One region of the Lonsdalea populi genome, then DNA from elsewhere that is predicted to be linked to it. Evidence: predicted binding sites of a transcription regulator. Region 1 holds the regulator's gene; each other region holds the start of a gene.
The links. Region 1 encodes CRP, which controls carbon source genes, mostly activating them, when cyclic AMP is high. Its sites were predicted from a motif close to ATGTGANNNNNNTCACAT; they were not measured.
Positions count from the first base shown of each region.

Region 2: the regulator CRP is predicted to act here: its motif matches at 2,387-2,404, upstream of I6N93_RS08165 (YchE family NAAT transporter).
Region 3: the regulator CRP is predicted to act here: its motif matches at 1,636-1,653, upstream of msrB (peptide-methionine (R)-S-oxide reductase MsrB).

Region 1 is NZ_CP065534.1:289,616-293,905, forward strand. Features, by position in the region: gene I6N93_RS01315 (aminodeoxychorismate synthase component II) at 66-647, shown strand; gene argD (bifunctional acetylornithine/succinyldiaminopimelate transaminase) at 763-1,986, shown strand; gene crp (cAMP-activated global transcriptional regulator CRP) at 2,047-2,679, opposite strand; gene I6N93_RS01330 (OsmC family protein) at 3,003-3,410, shown strand; gene I6N93_RS01335 (phosphoribulokinase) at 3,448-4,290, opposite strand, start outside.
Region 2 is NZ_CP065534.1:1,878,531-1,882,820, forward strand. Features, by position in the region: gene oppA (oligopeptide ABC transporter substrate-binding protein OppA) at 1-743, opposite strand, end outside; gene I6N93_RS08165 (YchE family NAAT transporter) at 1,511-2,155, opposite strand; gene adhE (bifunctional acetaldehyde-CoA/alcohol dehydrogenase) at 2,695-4,290, shown strand, end outside.
Region 3 is NZ_CP065534.1:1,900,538-1,904,827, reverse strand. Features, by position in the region: gene I6N93_RS08280 (D-hexose-6-phosphate mutarotase) at 1-48, opposite strand, end outside; gene gapA (glyceraldehyde-3-phosphate dehydrogenase) at 429-1,424, opposite strand; gene msrB (peptide-methionine (R)-S-oxide reductase MsrB) at 1,781-2,197, shown strand; gene I6N93_RS08265 (YeaC family protein) at 2,341-2,622, shown strand; gene pncA (bifunctional nicotinamidase/pyrazinamidase) at 2,657-3,307, opposite strand; gene ansA (asparaginase) at 3,322-4,290, opposite strand, start outside.

The DNA.
Region 1 (4,290 bases):
AAGCCTCTTTCTGCGCGATAGCAGGGCATTCTCCCGGTAATCGCCAGCCAGTTTCAGAGTGATGAATGTTACTGATCATAGATAACTACGACTCCTTTACCTACAACCTGTACCAGTATTTTTGCGAGCTGGGCGAGGAGGTGGTGGTCAAGCGTAATGATGGGCTGAGTCTCGACGCGATTGAGCGCCTGTCGCCGCAGCATCTGGTGATATCGCCGGGTCCTTGTACGCCGAACGAGGCGGGCATCTCGCTGCAAGCCATTTGTCATTTTGCCGGACAGTTGCCGATTCTGGGCGTCTGTCTGGGGCATCAGGCGTTGGGGCAGGCCTTCGGCGCTCAGGTTGTGCGCGCGCGCGAAGTCATGCACGGGAAGACCTCGCCTATCCGCCATCGTGACGTCGGCGTTTTCACCGGGTTGGCGCAGCCGCTGACGGTGACGCGCTATCACTCTTTAATTATTGAAAGTGCTTCTTTACCAGACTGCTTTGAAATCACCGCCTGGACAGAAAATAGCGCAGGTAAAATGGATGAAATCATGGGGATACGCCATCGCAGCCTACCGCTGGAGGGAGTACAGTTCCATCCGGAAAGTATTCTGAGCCAGCAGGGACACCAGTTGTTGCGCAATTTTCTGCACAGAAAATGAGTCCGCCGCTGATTTGCTTTCCAGATGGGTTATTGATTGCCTGAATCTGATTTTTTATGCATATTTGATGACTATATTCTCACTGAGACATGAAATCGTAAAAGCGGGGCAGCAGATGGCAACAGATAAAACCGCGGTGACGCGCGATACATACGATAAGGTAATCCTTCCTGTTTATGCGCCGGCCCAGTTTGTACCGGTAAAGGGGAAAGGTAGCCGGATATGGGACCAGCAGGGTAAGGAATATATCGATTTTTCCGGAGGTATTGCCGTTACAGCGTTGGGTCATTGCCATCCTGCGCTGGTGAATGCCCTTAAAACGCAGGGCGAAACGCTGTGGCATACCAGCAACGTTTTCACCAACGAGCCGGCGTTGCGACTGGCGAGCAAGCTGATTGCCGCAACGTTCGCCGAACGCGTGTTTTTCGCCAACTCTGGCGCGGAAGCCAACGAAGCGGCCTTCAAACTGGCGCGTCATTACGCCATCGAACGCTTCAGCCCCTATAAAACTAAGATTATCGCCTTCCATCAGGCCTTTCATGGCCGCACATTGTTTACCGTGTCGGTAGGCGGTCAGCCGAAGTACGCCGATGGATTCGGGCCGAAGCCCGCCGATATCATTCATGTGCCGTTCAACGATCTGGATGCGGTGAAGGCGGTGATCGACGATCACACTTGCGCCGTGGTGTTGGAGCCGGTGCAGGGCGAAGGCGGCGTGCTGCCAGCCACGCAGGCGTTTATCGGAGGCGTGCGGGAGCTGTGCGATCACAATCAGGCGCTGCTGGTGTTTGATGAAGTGCAGTGTGGCATGGGGCGTACCGGCGAACTGTTTACCTATATGCACTATGGCGTGACGCCTGACATTCTGACCACCGCCAAAGCGCTGGGCGGCGGATTCCCCATCAGCGCGATGCTGACCACCGAAGACGTCGCTTCTGTCATGAAGGTCGGTACTCATGGCACCACTTACGGCGGCAATCCTCTGGCCTGTGCGGTGGCGGAAGCGGCGCTGGATGTGATCAATACACCCGCAGTGCTGTCAGGCGTCTCCGCCAGGCACGATCGCTTTATTTCCGCGCTTGAAGCCATTAATGAACAGTTTGACATTTTTGACGGCATTCGCGGTATGGGCCTCTTATTAGGCGCTCAGCTGAAACCCCAATGGCATGGACGGGCGCGTGATTTCCTGACGGCCGCGGCCGAGCAAGGCGTCATGATCCTGGTTGCTGGACCGGACGTCATTCGGTTTGTGCCGTCGCTGGTGATTGAACTGGACGATATTGATGAGGGGATGGCGCTGTTTGCGAAAGCGGTCGCACAGGTGGTAAACGGCCAATAGCATTTTTAGACGAAGAGTGAACAGCGCGTTGCGCGCTGTTCACGAGTCGAGTGGTTGAGATTAACGCGTACCGAAGACCACGATGGTTTTACCGTGCGCTGAAATCAGCTCCTGATCTTCCAGCATCTTCAGAATTCGACCCACGGTTTCGCGAGAGCAGCCCACGATCTGACCGATTTCCTGACGGGTGATTTTAATCTGCATCCCGTCCGGGTGCGTCATGGCGTCAGGCTGTTTGGCGAGGTTTAGCAGCGTTTGTGCAATGCGGCCGGTAACGTCAAGAAACGCCAGGTTGCCCACTTTCTGTGAGGTGACCTGAAGGCGACGAGCGATCTGGGATGACAAACGCATCAGAATATCGGGATTGACCTGAATCAGCTGGCGGAATTTTTTATAGGAAATCTCGGCAACTTCGCAGGCGCTCTTGGCTCGCACCCATGCGCTGCGTTCCTGATCCTCTTCGAACAAGCCTAGCTCACCAATGAAATCCCCTTGATTCAGATAGGAAAGGATCATCTCTTTTCCTTCTTCATCTTTTATCAATACGGCAACGGAACCCTTTACGATGTAGTAAAGCGTTTCTGCTTTTTCACCTTGGTGAATCAGCGTACTCTTTGAGGGGTACTTGTGGATATGACAATGAGAAAGGAACCATTCAAGAGTCGGGTCTGTTTGCGGTTTGCCAAGAACCATTCGCTGTTATCCTCTGTTGTAATTCACTACGTAAATCACAGGGCTCAGAGTTCCCTGTAAGGCATGATAACTCTAGTTATAATTCAAATTCCGTTGGGCGGAAATATGTCAGGAAATTGACTGAAGCCTTTCTGTCAGGTGACTCTGCAAACTGCTGTTTTCAGCATTGCGCAGAACGCACCGGATGCTGCCTCTGTTTGTAACACAGGTTGGGAGTACTGTCTTGTGTTGTCTCGCTTCAGCATAATTACGCCTTGATACACAGGCATTTTCTGCATAAGCGCGATAAAATTTCAAAAAAAGTTGAGTGGGAGTGAAAGACTATGCAAGCGCGGGTAAAATGGGTTGAGGGGTTAACGTTTATCGGCGAATCCGCCTCCGGCCACCAGATTATTATGGATGGTAATGCGGGCGACAAAGCGCCGAGTCCGATGGAAGTGGTATTGATGTCGGCGGGGGGATGCAGCGCTATCGACGTCGTGTCTATTCTGCAAAAAGGACGTCACGATGTGGCGGATTGCGAGGTGCGCCTGACCTCCGAGCGCAGACAGGAAGCGCCCCGCCTGTTCACTGCCATCAACCTGCATTTCATCGTGACCGGTAAGGAGTTGACCGAACAGGCCGTATCGCGTGCGGTGTCCCTGTCGGCAGACAAATACTGCTCGGTGGCGCTAATGCTGGGAGCGGCGGTCAATATCACTCATAGCCACGAGGTGATAACCCTCGACTGAGCCGTATACGGCCTGCCCAGGCCGGATCCTTAGGCTCTTACTTTATCGTCTTGCCTTCCAGAAGCCGCTGCACCAGCGGCGTCATGATCAATTCCATCGCCAGTCCCATTTTGCCTCCGGGCACCACCAGCGTATTGATATGAGAAATATACGACCCTTGCAGCATGGTGAGCAGATAGGGAAAGTCGATATTCTCCAGGCGCTGGAAATGAATGACCACCAAACTTTCGTCCAACGACGGGATCGCTTTCGCAGCGAAGGGGTTGGACGTATCGACGGTCGGCACCCGCTGGAAGTTGATATGGGTGCGGGAAAACTGCGGTGTGATATAGGTGATGTAGTCTTCCATCGAGCGGACGACGGAGTCCATGACCGCATCACGCGAGTGCCCGCGTTCGTTAACGTCGCGGTACAGCTTCTGGATCCACTCGAGGTTCACGATAGGCACGACGCCGACCAGCAGGTCGACATGGCGAGCTACGTTGTGCTGCTCGGTGACGACGCCGCCGTGCAAGCCCTCATAGAACAACACATCCGTCGGATCAGGCATGGCTTCCCAGGGCGTAAATGTGCCGGGCACCTGGTTGTAGGGAATGGCTTCGTCGTAGGTATGCAGATATTTGCGGTTCTGACCGGTCCCCTGGCTGCCATAGTCGGCGAATGCCTGTTCCAGTAGGGTGAAATCGTTCGCCTCCGGGCCGAAATAACTGATGTGGCGGCCCAGATCTCGCGCTTTGCGGATGGCCATGTCCATTTCCGGACGGGTGTAGCGGTGAAAGCTGTCGCCTTCAAGTTCTGCGGCGCGGATTTTCAGCTGCTGAAAAATTTTTCGGAACGCCAGGCTGGTAGTGGTCGTGCCGGCGCCGCTTGATCCGGTCAC
Region 2 (4,290 bases), 1.6 Mb from region 1:
TTGTTGATGACGGTGCGCGCGTTGTCCCAGTAATCAGGGTTTCGCTCCAGCACGATCTTCTCGTTGACGATCCACTCTTTCAGCTTATAGGCGCCGTTACCGACCCAGTTCGCGGGCTGCGTCCATTTTTCGCCGAATTTTTCGACGGCCTTTTTATGGACCGGGAACGTCGCCGGATAGACCAGCAGTTTATAGAAATACGGGACGGGCTGACTTAACGTGACCTGCAGCGTGTGATCATCCAACGCCTTTACGCCCAACGCATCAGTGGGCTTTTTACCAGCAACCACATCGTCGATATTGACGATATGACCGAATTGCAGGTAGGAGGCATAGGGAGATGCCGTTTTAGGATCGGTCACTCGTCGCCAACCATACACAAAATCATCTGCGGTCACCGGGTCCCCATTTGACCAACGGGCATCCTTTCGCAGATGAAAGGTCCAGACCGTGAAGTTCTCGTTATCCCAGCTTTCCGCCACGCCAGGAATGATCTTCCCGTCAGGATCGGTATTGACCAGTCCTTCCAGCAGATCGCGCGACACATTGGTTTCAGGTACGCCTTCAATTTTATGCGGATCTAATGACGCAACTTCTGCGCCGTTATTTCGCACCAACTCCTGCTTTTCCGCCAGTTGCACGCCGGTAGGAACCACGGCAGCCCAGTTCGACATTGATATCAATGCGCTAAACATGCCCAGTGCAATTATGACCAACCGCGGTTTTGATCTGAGTTTTGCCATTGTTGATTGTGCTCCTGTTTGACTTTTCTCATTGCACAACATCTACTCAAGCTGCGGTGCTTACAGGAAACGAGCCTGATTGCCACCACGCGCCAGGTCCTGGAGTTCATCATAAAGGAACGAGATACGTCACTTACCAACGAAATCCGTCCAGTAGAGTAGTCTCCGTCATGCGTCTACCCAAACCTTGCCATTTACAGGGAAACGTAACGGTTTACCACACCGCCGATGCATCCTGCCTCCCCCTGAAAAAACCCAAAAATAACCGGCATCGTAAGTTAAAATTAACTTACCTTTATTAATGATTAAACGCCTAATCAAGCCGAACGTAGCAAAAGAATGACACTTCGCCAATAGAATTCACGCGCTGTTACGTAATTTTCTTTCATGAGAAAGATATGCGTAAAAACCGAACGACACCGTCAACTGCCCCTCTAAAATAATAGCTTTATATAGGTCATGTTTTATATAAAACAGGACATCAGCCTGCCATAAGAAAGGGTTGTCACTGGTTTTACGTATTTAATTTCACAGACTCAATGTGTCAGTTTTGACAATCATTCGTCATTGCCTGTGGGAATAATCACAAAAATAAGGGAATACGCGCTCTACTCCACGCGATAACGTTGATGCTAATACATTAATTTCTTCCCTTTCACCTTAACAGACCATTAATTATTTTTATATTTTCATATAAAAAACCGGCTGCCGCATTGCGACAACCGGTAAGACAAGTGAGCCTATCACTAGGATAAGATAGACGGTGCTTATAATAATCCGGGAAACGTCGATCTCAGGCCGGTCACAATAAATTCGATACCGAGCGACATCAGTAATAGTCCCATGATACGGGTGACGACGTTAATACCGGTCTGACCCAATAACCGGACAATCATCGGCGCGGCGCGAAATAACAGCCAGCAGCAGAAAGAAAACAGCGCGATGGTTAAGGACAGGCCAACCAAATTCGGCCAGCCGTGGTAACGAGAGCTCCATACGATGGTGGAGCTGATAGCCCCAGGCCCCGCCATGAGCGGAAGCGCCAGAGGGACGACCCCAACGCTTTCACGGTTGGCATTTTCCGTTTTCTCCTGCTTGTTCTGCTTATGCTCACCCAGCTTACCGCCGATCATCGACATCGCAATCGTCATGACCAGAATACCTCCGGCAATGCGAAACGAATCAATGGAAATACCGAACAATCGCAGAATGCCATCGCCGAAAAATAAAGAGACCCAGAGAATAAGTACAACGGAAACATTTGCCGTTAAGTTAGTTCTGTCGCGTTCTTTATTATCTTGATAGCTGGTCATCCCTATAAATACGGGTAAAACCCCGATGGGATTAACGAGGGCGAATAAACCGACGAAAAATTTGATAAAGCTGGAAAAATCCAGCACAGAATGCATCACATCGCACCTCAGACAGTCTTCAGGAAGATAAGAGATCACGGGCGCATTGTAATGAAAATAAGACAATACGTCCCTCTCCATAATCGAATATTCCTCTGTTTTTTTCCTTGTAAGGGAAATAAACAGATAAATACACTTCCCAACAAAAAACGCAAACTTTTTTATAAACCATAAAATTAATCGCTAAAAACTATCAATTAAATTATGCTGAATGGAGTCAGCCAACAAAATATCAGACCAAGATCACAAAAACATAGTTGATAACTCTGTAGTCTGAGCGCAATTGCTAAATCAAGACATGCAGAATAAATAGCCAAAATAGTATTTTATTCTATGCCCTCACAAAGGGTAGCAAAGAAGCAGCCAACCACGACTGATGTTGACCACGGTAATGAGTATAGCGAGAGCTCTTTGAGTCAATGGGGCGCGGACAGATGCCACAGCATTGCCCCTTTAATACCCGCATGTCGATAGACGTGACTGCCCGGTTAAGCGGCAACCATTGACTGAAAGAGTTTGAATAATTACAGGAGATCATTATGGCCGTAACCAATGTGGCAGAACTTAACGCTCTGGTCGAACGTGTGAAGCACGCTCAGCGCAAGTTTGCCAGTTTCTCTCAAGAGCAGGTGGATGCCATCTTCCGTGCCGCCGCCCTGGCCGCCGCAGATGCACGAATCCCTCTGGCGAAAATGGCCGTTGCCGAATCAGTCATGGGGATTGTTGAGGACAAAGTGATCAAAAACCACTTTGCCTCCGAATATATCTACAATGCCTACAAGGATGAAAAGACCTGCGGCGTACTGTCCGTCGACGATACTTTCGGCACCATCACTATCGCAGAACCTATCGGTCTGATCTGCGGTATCGTCCCCACCACCAACCCGACCTCCACGGCGATTTTTAAAGCATTAATCAGTCTTAAAACCCGTAACGGCATCATCTTCTCCCCTCACCCACGCGCCAAAGACGCCACGAACAAAGCGGCTGATATCGTGCTGCAAGCCGCCATCGCGGCGGGCGCACCGAAAGACATCATCGGCTGGATCGATGCGCCTTCCGTCGAGCTGTCCAATCAATTAATGCGCCACCCGGATATCAACCTGATCCTGGCGACTGGCGGTCCCGGCATGGTGAAAGCGGCCTACAGTTCGGGTAAACCGGCGATTGGCGTCGGCGCGGGCAATACACCGGTCGTGATAGACGAAACCGCTGACATTAAACGTGCGGTTGCCTCCATCCTCATGTCCAAAACCTTCGATAATGGCGTGATTTGCGCGTCAGAGCAGTCCGTCGTCGTCGTGGATGAAGTCTATGACGCCGTACGTGAGCGTTTCGCCACCCACGGGGGTTACTTACTGCAAGGTCAGGAACTGACCGCAGTTCAGGGCGTCCTGTTGAAAAACGGCGCGCTGAACGCCGCAATCGTAGGTCAGGCGGCGGCAGATATCGCCAAACTGGCTGGAATCACCGTACCCGCGAACACCAAGGTGTTGATTGGTGAAGTCAGTAAAATTGATGAATCTGAACCATTCGCACATGAAAAACTGTCTCCTACGCTGGCCATGTACCGCGCGAAAGACTTTGATGATGCGGTGGTGAAAGCGGAACAGCTGGTGGCGATGGGCGGTATCGGCCATACCTCCTGCCTCTATACCGACCAGGACAACGAGAAAGCGCGCCTCAATACCTTCGGCGACAAGATGAAGACCGCGCGTATTCTGATCAACACCCCGGCGTCTCAGGGCGGGATCGGTGATTTGTACAACTTCAAACTTGCGCCTTCACTGACGCTGGGTTGCGGCTCATGGGGCGGTAACTCAATTTCAGAAAACGTCGGGCCGAAACACCTGATCAACCGTAAAACGGTAGCAAAGCGAGCTGAAAATATGTTGTGGCATAAAATTCCCAAGTCTATCTATTTCCGCCGGGGGTCTTTGCCGCTGGCGCTAGAAGAAGTCGCGACGGAAGGTGCCAAACGCGCATTTATCGTCACAGACCCGTTCCTGTTCAATAATGGCTATGTCGACCAGGTCACCAGCGTGCTGAAACGTCACGGCATGGAAGTGGACGTGTTCTTTGAAGTAGAAGCCGATCCTACGCTGAGCGTAGTACGACGCGGCGTGAAACAGATG
Region 3 (4,290 bases), 1.6 Mb from region 1:
GGGGGAAATCGTTTTGCTGACGGGAAGGGAGAAAATAGCATCAGTCATGGGCGGTCCTATTCATCTATGAGTAGAAATCGATAGTGATTATTGTGGCACTCATAACGCCGTTGCCCAATAGGAATTCGCCGTCTCGTCGAACCACGTTAAAAACAGCATCATCAGCTATCACGCTACTCCATCGGGCTGCCTCAGCCAGGACATGACAGACTGCGTTCGAGGCTGCTGGCGAATCAAGACAATCGCAGCGGCAGGAAAATGACATGGTTAAGTTGATGAAAACGACGAGCCAGTCGGGTGAGTCGGTAGAAGCGTTGAAACGGAGCGTGGTGTAGGGCGCGAGGCATGCGGTCGCGCATTCAAGACAAGCGCGCATTAAAAAGGGCGACTTGCGTCGCCCTTGATATCAGTTACCGATCTTCAGCTCATTATTTGGAGATGTGAGCAACCAGATCCAAGACCTTGTTGGAGTAACCCGTTTCGTTATCGTACCAAGCAACCAGTTTCACGAAGTTATCGCTCAGAGCGATACCGGCTTTAGCATCGAATACGGAAGTCAGTTTTTCACCGTTGAAATCGGTAGAAACGACGGCGTCTTCGGTGTAACCCAGAACACCTTTCAGTTCGCCTTCAGAAGCTTCTTTGATTGCAGCACAGATGGCGTCGTAAGAAGCGCCTTTTTCCAGACGTGCAGTCAGGTCAACTACGGATACGTTCGGAGTAGGAACACGGAACGCCATACCAGTCAGTTTACCGTTCAGTGCCGGGATAACTTTACCTACTGCTTTAGCAGCACCGGTAGAAGACGGGATAATGTTCTGAGATGCGCCGCGGCCGCCGCGCCAGTCTTTGTGAGACGGGCCATCAACGGTTTTCTGAGTAGCGGTAGTCGCGTGAACAGTGGTCATCAGCGCTTCAACGATACCGAATTTGTCGTTGATAACTTTAGCCAGCGGTGCCAAGCAGTTAGTGGTGCAAGATGCGTTGGAAACGATATCCTGGCCAGCGTATTCTTTATGGTTTACACCCATAACGAACATCGGAGTGCTGTCTTTGGAAGGACCAGTCAGCACGACTTTCTTCGCGCCAGCCTGGATGTGTTTACGTGCAGTTTCGTCAGTCAGGAAGATACCTGTAGCTTCTGCAACAACATCAACACCCGCTTCGTTCCATTTCAGATTAGCCGGATCTCTTTCTGCGGTAACACGGATGGTTTTGCCGTTAACAACCAGATGACCGTCTTTCACTTCAACAGTACCGTTGAAGCGGCCGTGAGTGGAGTCATACTTCAGCATGTAAGCCATGTAATCCGCATCTAACAAATCGTTGATTGCAACAATTTCAACGTCTGAACGCTCCTGGGCAGCGCGGAAAACAATACGGCCGATACGGCCAAATCCATTGATACCTACTTTGATAGTCATATATTCCACCAGCTATTTGGTTTGTGAATAAAAGGTTGGCTGTAAAATTACAAAAACCTTCCCGAGGGTCAAGCGGAATCGTGTCAATAGTTGCTGTATGTCAAAACTATGGGCAACCCTTGCACGATAAATCATCTACTGGGACATTAAAGTTGTTGGACATCATGATAGGAGCATTGGGCGGGGATGAGAACACCCGACGGGGGTATTATTGTGACCCAGATCACAATTAGTACCCTGTCAGACTCTCGCCTATCGTAATGAGAGACCGAATAACGCTTTGAGTGTTAATTTTTTGTAGCGCTGACAGTCTATACTGTTTAACACCTGTTTTAACTTCTTTAATGAGCGATGTTATGAACAAGCACCTTCCCGACGCTCCTAAGCGCGATAATCTTACCGAAATACAACAATATGTCACTCAACAGCGGGGGACTGAACCGCCGTTCTCCGGCAAATTGTTGCATAACAAGCAGTCCGGCTTTTACCACTGTCTATGTTGTAAGCAACCGTTGTTTTATTCGGGTAACAAGTTTGACTCCGGCTGCGGCTGGCCCAGCTTTGATCAGCCCGTATCTGCGGAGGCCATTCGTTATCTGGATGATAATTCGCACAATATGCATCGAATGGAAATTCGTTGCGGCAATTGCGATGCCCATCTTGGACACGTGTTTCCTGATGGCCCTAAGGAGACGACCGGTGAGCGTTATTGCGTGAATTCGGCCTCACTGAGTTTCATCGATGCTGAAAACAAACAGGAAATAGATGGCTAGATGTCCATTTAATTGAAACGTTTCAGCTAATAATGAATTTTATGGGCTTTCGAGGCGGAAATGCAGGATAAACCAGAGGGAAAAATCTGCCCTGCAGAGGGTATCAATAACAATCTAAAAACGCACCGAGGAGGCATCTGGGAATGCAGATTGAGGATGTGCTGAAGGCGATGACGCCGGAGGTCTATCAGCGGTTAGTCACTGCGGTGGAGTTGGGTAAATGGCCCGACGGCGTGGCGCTGACTTCAGATCAGAAAGACAACGCCATGCAGATGGTTCTACTCTGGCAGTCACGGCATAACATGGAGGCCGATCATATGAGCGTCAATCAGCAGGGAGAAATCGAAATCAAAAGCAAACAGGCTCTCAAGCAGCGTTTTGCCTCTACAGCCGAGTCGATTGCGGTGCTGAAACCACAGGACTAATGGCGTTGACGTTATCGTCTCCGCCACAGCCGGTCTAGCCCTGTGAGGAGGCGAGCGCGCTGATGAATGCGTGTGAGTCCGTCAGGATCGCGCCACGCGCCCGCATCTCCTGAAGCGCCTCTTGGCTGTCTGCGGGTTGCAGGTTGACCCCGCGACAGCCGTCAACCAAGACCTCGGTATGATACCCCAGCGCCAACGCATCCAGCACCGTGTACTTCACGCAATAATCCGTCGCCAATCCCATAATGGTGAGCGAGTCGATGTGGCGGGCGCGCAGCCAGTCGTCCAGTTCTGTTTTTACCCGGTGCCCGTTATCGAAGAAGGCGCTATAGCTGTCGATGCTACTATCGGTTCCTTTACGGACAATCCAGTCAATGGCCTGCTGCTCCAGGGCGGGGTGAAACTCCGCGCCCGGTTCGCCCGCGACGCAGTGCGCGGGCCACCATACCTGAGGCAGCCCTTCCAGCTCGCCGACCTCACCGATAGTCGTACCAGAATTGACGGCAAAGCTGCGGTGGTCGGCCGGATGCCAGTCGAGGCTGGCTACGACGGCGGCATGTGCAGTTTGACAGGCGGAAATGACCCGGTTGGCTACTGGGATCACGCAATCGCCTTCACTAACGGCCAGTGAGCCGCCGGGACAAAAGTCATTCTGCAAATCGATCAGTAACAGCGCTTTCGTCATATCACCTCCAGAAATTAGCTATTGCTGAGTTCACCCCGAAGATCCTGCTGCATCAGAAGACGGATATCATCAGGAGACAGGTCGTCTCGGCTCAGCAGATAGTGCAGCTTGGTGAGCGTCGCCTCAACGGTCATATCAAATCCGCCGATCACGCCGGCCTGCGATAATGCGTTACCCGTCGCATAGCCTTCCATATTGACGCAGCCGGACATGCACTGCGTCAGATTGACGACGATAATGCCGCGATCGGACGCTTCCCGCAGCTCTTTCAGAAATGCTTTATTCTGGGGGGCGTTGCCGACGCCGTATGAGCGTAGAATCAATGCCCGGACCGGCTGAAGCAAGAAATTGCGCACCACGTCGGCGGAAATGCCGGGGTAAATCGTGATAACGCCGATGGGCTGAGGGGTGATGTCATGAACAATCAGCGGCTCGCTCGACGCCAACAGTGGTGCCGAAGAGAGACGGCGAATATGGATACCGGTTTCCAGCAGCACAGGATAATTGGGGGAGGAGAACGCATCGAAACCGTCGGCATGGGCTTTGGTAGTGCGGTTGCCGCGCAGCAGCTTGTTGTTGAAAAACAGGCTGACCTCATTGATAGGATGGTTGGCCGCCACATACAGCGCGTTCAGCAGGTTGGTTTGCCCGTCAGAGCGCAGTTCGGCCAACGGGATTTGTGACCCTGTCACGATAACGGGCTTAGCCAGATTTTCCAGCATGAACGAGAGCGCCGACGCGGTGAAGGCCATCGTGTCGGTCCCATGCAAAATGACGAAACCATCATAGTCATCGTCGTGTTGCCGTATGTCGTTGGCGATGATCTGCCAGTCTTCCGGCGTCATGTCCGAGGAGTCGATCAGCGGCGTGTATTCATGAATGGTGAAGGACGGCATTTCCGGCCGATGAAATTCCGGCATCTGCGCCAGTTGCTGCTGGAGATGGCCCGACACCGGGATATAGCCTTGAGCGGAGTGTTGCAT